Regions from separate parts of the Streptomyces sp. NPDC097129 genome, predicted to be linked through region 2. Evidence: predicted binding sites of a transcription regulator. Region 2 holds the regulator's gene; the other holds the start of a gene.

Region 1 (4,414 bases), on a different contig from region 2:
GGGCGGCCACCTTGCGCAGCAGCCGGGCGAGGGAGCGCTCCAGGGTGCGCACGCCGGCCTCGCGGGTGTACTCGCCGGCCAGCTTGCGCAGGGCGCTCTCGTCGATCGTGACCTCGTCGCGGCTCAGGCCGGAGCGTTCCAGCTGGCGCGGCAGCAGGTGGTCGCGGGCGATGACGACCTTCTCGTCCTCGGTGTAGCCGTCGAGGCGGACGACGTCCATGCGGTCGGCGAGCGCCTCGGGGATGGCCTCCAGGACGTTGGCGGTGGCGAGGAAGACGACGTCCGACAGGTCGAGTTCGACCTCCAGGTAGTGGTCGCGGAAGGTGTGGTTCTGCGCCGGGTCGAGAACCTCCAGCAGGGCCGCCGCCGGGTCGCCGCGGAAGTCGGAGCCCACCTTGTCGATCTCGTCGAGGAGCACGACCGGGTTCATGGAGCCGGCCTCCTTGATGGCCCGCACGATCCGCCCGGGCAGCGCCCCGACGTACGTACGGCGGTGACCGCGGATCTCGGCCTCGTCGCGCACCCCGCCGAGGGCGACGCGGACGAACGTGCGGCCCATGGCGTGGGCCACGCTCTCACCGAGGCTCGTCTTTCCGACGCCCGGCGGACCGACGAGGGCGAGCACGGCGCCGCCGCGACGGCCGCCGACGACGCCCAGACCGCGGTCGGCGCGGCGCTTGCGCACGGCCAGGTACTCGGTGATGCGCTCCTTCACGTCCTCCAGGCCGGCGTGCTCGGCGTCCAGGACGGCCTGGGCGCCCTGGATGTCGTAGGCGTCCTCGGTGCGCTCGTTCCACGGCATCTCCAGGACCGTGTCGAGCCAGGTGCGGATCCAGGAGCCCTCGGGTGAGGCGTCGGAGGCGCGCTCCAGCTTGTCGACCTCCTTCAGGGCGGCCTCGCGGACCTTCTCGGGGAGGTCGGCGGCCTCGACGCGGGCGCGGTAGTCGTCGGACTCCTCACCCTCCTCCTCGCCGTTCAGCTCGCGCAGTTCCTTGCGGACGGCCTCCAGCTGGCGGCGCAGCAGGAACTCGCGCTGCTGCTTGTCGACGCCTTCCTGGACGTCCTTGGCGATGGTCTCGGCGACGTCCTGCTCGGCGAGGTGGTCGCGCAGCTGCTGGGTGGCGAGCTTGAGGCGGGCGACCGGGTCGGCGGTCTCCAGCAGCTCCACCTTCTGCGCGGTGGTGAGGAAGGGCGAGTAGCCGGAGTTGTCGGCGAGGGCGGAGACGTCGTCGATGGCCTGGACGCGGTCGACGACCTGCCAGGCGCCGCGCTTCTTCAGCCAGGTGGTGGCGAGGGCCTTGTACTCCTTGACCAGTTCCTGCACGTGCCCCGGCACGGGGTCGGGCTGTGTCTCGTCGAGCTGCGTGCCCTCGACCCACAGCGCCGCACCCGGGCCCGTGGTCCCGGCGCCGATCCGGACGCGGCCGCGGCCGCGGATCAGGGCGCCCGGGTCGCCGTCGGCCAGCCGGCCGACCTGTTCGACGGTGCCGAGGACACCGGTGCTCGCGTAGGTCCCGTCGATGCGTGGCACGAGGAGGACCCTGGGCTTTGCGGCCTGGGCACCGGCGGCGGCCTGCGCGGCCTCCACCGCGGCGCGCACCTCGGAGTCGCTCAGGTCCAGCGGAACCACCATCCCGGGCAGCACGACCTCGTCGTCGAGCGGCAGCACGGGGAGGGTGAGCGATGCGGACGTCGAAGCCATGATCTCCCTTTCGGCAGTCAAGTTGAGTTGTACCGACTCAATGCTTGGGAGTCACGGGATGTTCCCATGCGGGTGTTCGCTGTGAGCGATCAAGGAAGCGGGCTCCCGGGAAGGGTCGCGCACCCGATCCGCTGGGTAATAGGTTCAGGCCACTAGTGACTATTACTGCTAGTGGCTATTACTGCTGGTGACCATTACTGCTGGTGACGATTACTGCTGCTCTTGCTGCCGGGATGCCGGCATGGCGGACGGGAGACCGGAGTGGACACGATGGTGCGGTCCTGGGTGGAGGGGTGGGTCGTGTCGCGGGGTGCGGCTCCGCCGGTGGCGCAGGGGTGGGGCTGGACCATCGACGTCGGACGGCCGGACCACGTCAGCCGGCACGTGTTCGGCGGGGTCGGCGAGGCCGTGACGGAGGCGGCCGTACGGAAGGTGGCGGGCGCGGTGACCGGGGCGGGTGTGCAGTTCAAGGCGTTCCGGGAGCCGGCCGAGGTCGGCGGCTGGCTCGGTGACGGCTGGTGGATCGACCCGGAGCCGGGCTGGCTGATGTCCGTCCCGCTGACGGCGTCCGCCCCGGCGCCCGCCGTCCCGGACGGTTACCGGCTGCGCACATGGACGCGGGGCGGTGTACTGCGCGCCCTCGTCACCGCACCGGACGGCTCCTGGGCGGCGGCCGGGCAGATCGCGCCGACCGGCCGCGCCGCGGTGGCGGACATCATCGAGACCTCGCCGGAGCACCGCCGCCGGGGCCTGGGCACGCTCGCGATGCGCACCCTCCAGCGGGGTGCGGCGGACGCGGGCGCGCGAACGGGCGTACTGGCCGGGACGCCGGACGGGCGGGCCCTGTACGAAACACTGGGCTGGCGGGTGATCGCACCGCTGACGAGCGCACGGCGGGTGCAGGACTGAGGGGGCGGGGGCAGGGGGCACCCCCTCACCCGCGCGGATCGCTTCTCGCCCGGGGGGCGCCCCTCACCCGGGGGGATCGTTCCCTGCGCGGGATCGCTCTTCGCCCGGGAGGGGGATCCTTCCCTGCCCGGGGGATCGCTCCCTGCGCGGGATCGCTCGCCGCCCGCGCGGAACACTCCTCGCCCGGGGGGCCCTTCTCGCCCGGGGGGCCGCTCCTTGCGCGGGATCGCTCGTCACCCGGGGGCGGTCCCTGCCCGGGGGGATCGTTCCCTGCCCGGGATCGCTCGCCGCCCGCGCGGAACACTCCTCGCCCCGGGGCGCCCTCCTCACCCAGGGGGGTCGCTCCCTGCGCGGGACCGGTCGCCGCCCGCGCGGAACACTCCTCGCCCGGGGCGCGCTTCTCGCCCGAGGGGGGACCGTTCCCTGCACGGGATCGCTCTTCGCCCGGGAGGCGTGCCCTGCCCGGGGGGAGACTTCCCTGCGCGGAATCGCTCCTCGCCCGCGCGGATCGCTCGTCGCCCGGAGGGGCGCTTCTCGCCCGGGGTGCTCCTCACCCGGGTGGGATCGTTCCCTGTTCGGGATCGCTCGCCGCCCGCGCGGATCACTCCTCGCCCGGAGGGGCGATCCTCACCCGGGGATCGCTTCTCGCTCGGGTGGGATCGCTCCTCGCCCGGGGGATCGCTTCTCGCCCGCAGGTCCGTCGTGGCCGCCCGTGCGGCGACTCTCCGCGCCGCCTCTCACCTCTGCGGTGGCCCGCTGCCCTGTGGGACGGCGGGCGTCGCGCCGACCGCGTGCAGTGCGTCGGGGCCGCGACCGCGCCGGGGGGCGGTGGCCGCCCAGCGGCGCAGGCAGGGCCAGGTGGCGACGCCGATCGTCAGCGCTGTCGCGTGGCCCCAGCTGGTGAGGGGGTCGTAGGAGGACAGCAGGTCCTGGCCGACGATCAGCGCCACCCAGGCCAGCAGCGGCCAGCGCAGCAACGGTGGCAGCAGCCCGGCCAGCGCGCCCACGCCCGCGGCGACGCCGAAGCTGATGCCGTAGTCGAGCCGGTGCAGGGACGTGTCCGGCAGATGCCCCGTGGCCACCGCGAACCCGACCGGCACCTCCGTCGCGAGGGTCGCCAGCACGTGCCCGCACAGGAAGACGCCGGCCGTGCGCAGACCGCCGACGCGCCGCTCCAGCGCGGTCAGCACGAGCAGGAAGCCGAGCGTGTACGGCGAGAGGACCCCGCCGGCGATCCACAGCGCACTGCCGACGAGCACCAGCACCGGATGCCGCACCAGGTGCGCCACGTCGGTGCTGGAGCCCTGCTGCAGCGCCTGCACGACGGCGGGGTCGGCATACGTGGCGACGAGGGAGGTGACGGCGAGGACGACGCCGTAGGCGAAGGTGAAGGGCGTCGCGCCGGGAGTGGGCAGCAGCCGCCAGGAACGTACCGCGCGCAGCCGGTCACGGGCGGCCGGTGCGGCCCCGGCGTCGGCGGCGGGCGGCTCGACGCGCGCCTGCGCGTCTCGGCGCCGGGGCTGCCCGGGCATGGCGTCCAGCAGGTGCGCGAGGTCCGGCAGATCGGCCGGAAGGGGCGCGTCGGGGGGCGTCGTGTCGACCCTCGCAGTGCGTTCCACGGTGAGGCGCTCCTTCCGTCGCACCCCACTTTTCGGCCCCCACCCACCCGCTGTCTGTGATCCACGCCACGCACGACCGGATTCTCAGCAACCTCTCAAGGTTCTTACGCGTCAACCTCTCGAGGTCTTACGCGTCCACCCCCGGCCCGGCGTCCCCCGCGCCCCGTCCATGCACCCCGCGCCC
Region 2 (4,414 bases):
GTTGCTCTTCGTCAGCGCGACCACGCTGAGGAGCTGTGCCGGGATGCCCTTCTGCGTGGGGCTGTCGACGCTGTCGCCGGCGAGCGCGTCGAACTGGATGTCCTTGCCCTGCACCTTGGCCACGGCCATCTCCGCGGCGGCCTCGGCCTCGGTCGGGTAGGGCTTGTACACGCTCATGTACTGGTCGCCGGCCACGATCCGCTGCACCGCGTCCAGTTCGGCGTCCTGCCCGGTGATGGGCGGCAGGCTGGAGACGCCGGCCGCCTTGAGGGCCTTGATGATGCCGCCGACCATGGCGTCGTTGGCAGAGTAGACGCCGTCGATCTTCTTGGCGCCGATCGCGGCGATCGCCTCGGCCATGTTGGCCTCGGCGTTCTTCGGGTCCCAGTCCTTGGTGTCGTAGGACTTCGCGATCGTCACCTTGCCGTTCAGCTCGCTGAGCGCGCCCCGCTTGAACTGGCCCGCGTTCGGGTCGGTCGGCGAGCCGTTCATCATGACGATCTTGTCGGAGGTGCCGGCGCCCTCGCCGAGGGCGTCCAGCAGGGTGCGGCCCTGCACCTCGCCGACGAGTTCGTTGTCGAAGGAGACGTAGGCGTCGATCGGGCCTTCGGCGAGGCGGTCGTAGGCGATGACCGGGATGCCCGCGTCCTTCGCCTTCTGCACCTCGCCGGCGATCGCGTGCGAGTCGACCGCGTCCAGCAGGATGACGTCGACCTTGTTGTCGATCATCTGCTGCATCTGGGTCGCCTGCCGGGGCGCGTCCTGCTCCGCGTTGGCGTACTCGACCCTGCCCTGGTTGTGGGTGAGGGAGGCGACCTTCGCGGCGATGATGGGGTGGTCGAACTTCTCGTACCGGGAGTTCACCTTCTCCGGCAGCAGCAGCCCCACGGTGACGTCGTCGCCCTTCGTGGGCCTCGCGGTGCCGCCGGAGCCCGCCGAGTTCAGCATGCTGCAGCCGGCGAGCGTGAGGATCATCGTGGCTGCGGCCACGGATATGGCGGTACGGCGCATGCGGGGGCTCACTTCGGGTGCGGTACGAAACGCGGGTGCAGCAGCACGACCCACGTGACTGAAAAGCCAACGCGGGAGCGCCACCTTGCGTCAAGACCGGCCACCTAACGAGATGGCAACATCACGCTCCGCTCCGTGCGTGAAGGCCCGGAAAATCCCCGCTCATTCACCGTCAAACACCCTTTACCGGTCCTTCACGAACGGGGGTTCACCTCCGTCGAATCCGCACAGGTGACCGAAAGATATCGGCCATCCGTCATCGGGAGCGCTGTTGCGAAGTACTCGATGGGCGACACCTACGACGTCGACGAGTCCGCCACCGAGGTCCAGGCCGGCCCGGCGACGACCACGCCCGGCCGGCCACGCCCCCGCCCGCCACCCGCTCCCCGAGTGCCTCCCCGTCGCAGCCGGCCTCCCCCACGCCGGCCGGCTCGCCCACCGGCGTGGTGAGCGCCACGGCGACGGCCGCGGCGCTCACCACCGGCGGCGCGGGCACCGGCACCACCACCACGACCGTCACCGGGTCGCCGGCCTCCACCGGTTCGGGCTCGACCGGGCTGCCGGCCTCGGCCGCCGCCGCGCTCGTCGCCCTCGGCGGCGCCGCCGCCTTCTTCGGTGGCCGCCGCCGGCCCACCGCGCGCGGCTGACACCCCCGCACCACGCGAAGGGGCCCGGAGGCAGATCGCCTCCGGGCCCCTTCGCGTGTCAACGCCCGCCGGCGCTAATCCTTGGCCTTCTTGGGCCGCCACACCACCAACGCGCTGGCCTGCTGGACCTCCTGGTAGGGCACCAGGTCGCGGCGGTAGGAGGCGTGCACGGCGGCCTCGCGCTGCTGCATCGCCGCCGCCGCGCCCTCCAGGGCCGCCTGCATCTCCGCCACGCGGGACTGCAACGCGGCGACCTGGTTCTCCAGTTCGATGATGCGCTTGATGCCGGCCAGGTTGATGCCCTCGTCCTGCGACAACTGCTGCACCTGACGGAGCAGTTCGATGTCGCGGGCCGAGTAGCGCCGGCCCCGGCCGGCGGTGCGGTCCGGGGAGACCAGGCCCAGACGGTCGTACTGGCGCAGCGTCTGCGGGTGGAGACCGGAGAGCTGGGCCGCCACCGAGATGACGTAGACCGGGGTGTCCTCGGTCAGTTCATACGGATTACGTCGACGGCCGTCCATCCCACTCAAGCTCCCTTCGCGGCCTCGAACAGCTCCGCCCGCGGATCGTCGCCGGCACTCGCCTCGCGATACGCCTCGAGCGCGTCACGAGCCTTCCCCGACAGATCCTTGGGAACACTCACCTCCACGGTGACCAGCAGATCGCCGCGGGTGCCGTCCTTGCGGACCGCGCCCTTGCCGCGGGCGCGCATCGTCCGGCCGTTGGGCGTGCCGGGCGGCAGCTTCAGCGTGACCGGCGGGCCGCCCAGGGTCGGCACCCTGACCTCCCCGCCGAGCGCCGCCTCCACGAACGTCACCGGCACGGTCACCGTGAGGTTGTCGTCCTTGCGGCCGAACACCGGGTGGGCGTCGACATGCACGACGACGTAGAGGTCGCCGGCCGGTCCGCCGCGCTCGCCCGGCGCGCCCTTGCCGCGCAGCCGGATCCGCTGCCCGTCCGAGACGCCGGCCGGGATGCGGACCTGCATGGTGCGGGAGGACTTCGCCCGGCCGCTGCCGAGGCACACCTCGCAGGGGTTCTCCGCGATCAGGCCCCGGCCCTTGCAGTCCGGGCAGGGGTCGGTCAGGGAGAAGCCGCCGCCGGAGCCGCGCGCCACCTGCCCCGTGCCGACGCAGGTCGGGCACACCCGCGGCGTGCCGTTCTTGTCGCCGGTGCCGGAGCAGGCCTTGCACGGCGCCTGGGAGGACATCCGCAGCGGGACCGTGGCGCCCTCGATGGCCTCGGTGAAGCTGAGCGTGACCTCGGACTCGATGTCCTGGCCGCGCCGGGGCTGGGTCCGCGTCCCCGTGGCGCCGCCCCGGTTGAACAGGCCCCCGAAGACGTCACCGAGTCCTCCGCCGAAGCTGCCTCCGCCCTGGGCGCCGCCTCCGAAGAGGTCGCCCAGGTCGAAGTTGAAGGAGCCGCCGCCCGCGCCCGGCCCCGGCCTGAAGCCGCCGTTGCCGAACAGGGTGCGAGCCTCGTCGTACTCCTTGCGCTTCTTGGGGTCGCCGAGCACGTCGTTCGCCTCGGAGATCTCCTTGAAGCGCTCCTCGGCCTTGGCGTTGCCCTTGTTGGCGTCCGGGTGGAACTCGCGGGCGAGCTTCCGGTACGCCTTCTTGATCTCGGCCTCGGTGGCGTCCTTGGGGACGCCGAGGACCTTGTAGTAGTCCTTCTCGATGAAGTCCTTGGTGCTCATCCCCGACGTCCCTCCTTCCCGATGTCGTGTACGACGTCAGCCCTCGTCCGGGCCACCGCTCTCCTTGTCGTCGGCCGCCTTGTCCTCGGCGCCCTCCGCCTTCGTGCCCTGCGCGCCGGGCTGCGGCTCGGCTACGGCCACCCGCGCGGGGCGGATGGTGCGCTCACCGATGCGGTACCCGGGCTGCAGGATCGCCACGCAGGTCGTCTCGGTGACGTCCGGCGCGTAGCTGTGCATCAGGGCCTCGTGGATCGTCGGGTCGAAGGGCTCGCCCTCCTTGCCGAACTGCTGCAGGCCCATCTTCGCCGCGACGGTCTCCAGCGACTCGGCGACCGACTTGAAGCCGCCCACCAGCTCGCCGTGCTCCCGCGCGCGCCCGATGTCGTCGAGCACGGGCAGCAGCTCGGTCAGGAGGTTCGCGATGGCGACCTCCTTGACCGCGGCGCGGTCCCGCTCGACCCGGCGGCGGTAGTTCTGGTACTCGGCCTGCAGGCGCTGGAGGTCCGCCGTGCGCTCACCGAGCGCCGTGCGCACCTGGTCCAGCTGGGCCACGAGACCGGCGTTGTCGTTCCCGTCCCCGGCCGGGGCCGCCCCCTCCTCGGAGGAGGCGGCCTTCGGCTCGGCGTCGTCAGGGGTGGCGCCGGAGGGGACGTCGGGCTTCTCTTCAAAACCCGGGGTCTCCTCCGTCATTACGCGGCCCCGTCCTTGCGCTCGTCGTCCACGATCTCGGCGTCCACGACGTCGTCGTCGGCGGCCTTGGCCTGACCGGCGCCCGCGTCACCGGCGCCACCCGCGGCCTGGGCGCCCTGCGCGTCGGCGTACAGCGCCTGGCCCAGCTTCTGCGAGACGGCCGCGACCTTCTCCGTGGCGGAGCGGATCTCGGCGGTGTTGTCGCCTTCGGCGGACTCGCCCTTGAGCTTCTCCTTCAGCTCGGCAACGGCCTCCTCGACCTCGGTCTTGACGTCGCCGGGGACCTTGTCCTCGTTGTCCTTGAGGAACTTCTCCGTCTGGTAGACCAGCTGCTCGCCCTGGTTGCGGGCCTCGGCGGCCTCGCGGCGCT

Evidence for each region. The regulator HspR, encoded in region 2, represses chaperone genes until heat shock. The targets are predictions, from matches to a motif close to TTGAGNNNNNNNNNCTCAA.
Region 1: a site for HspR is predicted at 1,725-1,743, ahead of lon (endopeptidase La). Genes of this name have one in related genera too.

The regions. Positions count from the first base shown of each region.
Region 1 is NZ_JBVOQE010000004.1:342,989-347,402, reverse strand. Features, by position in the region: gene lon (endopeptidase La) at 1-1,702, opposite strand, end outside; gene AC0B9F_RS15410 (GNAT family N-acetyltransferase) at 1,964-2,611, shown strand; gene AC0B9F_RS15405 (rhomboid-like protein) at 3,349-4,230, opposite strand.
Region 2 is NZ_JBVOQE010000013.1:243,332-247,745, forward strand. Features, by position in the region: gene AC0B9F_RS32115 (sugar ABC transporter substrate-binding protein) at 1-1,011, opposite strand, end outside; gene AC0B9F_RS32120 (hypothetical protein) at 1,455-1,658, shown strand; gene AC0B9F_RS32125 (heat shock protein transcriptional repressor HspR) at 1,733-2,179, opposite strand; gene dnaJ (molecular chaperone DnaJ) at 2,185-3,354, opposite strand; gene grpE (nucleotide exchange factor GrpE) at 3,391-4,044, opposite strand; gene dnaK (molecular chaperone DnaK) at 4,044-4,414, opposite strand, start outside.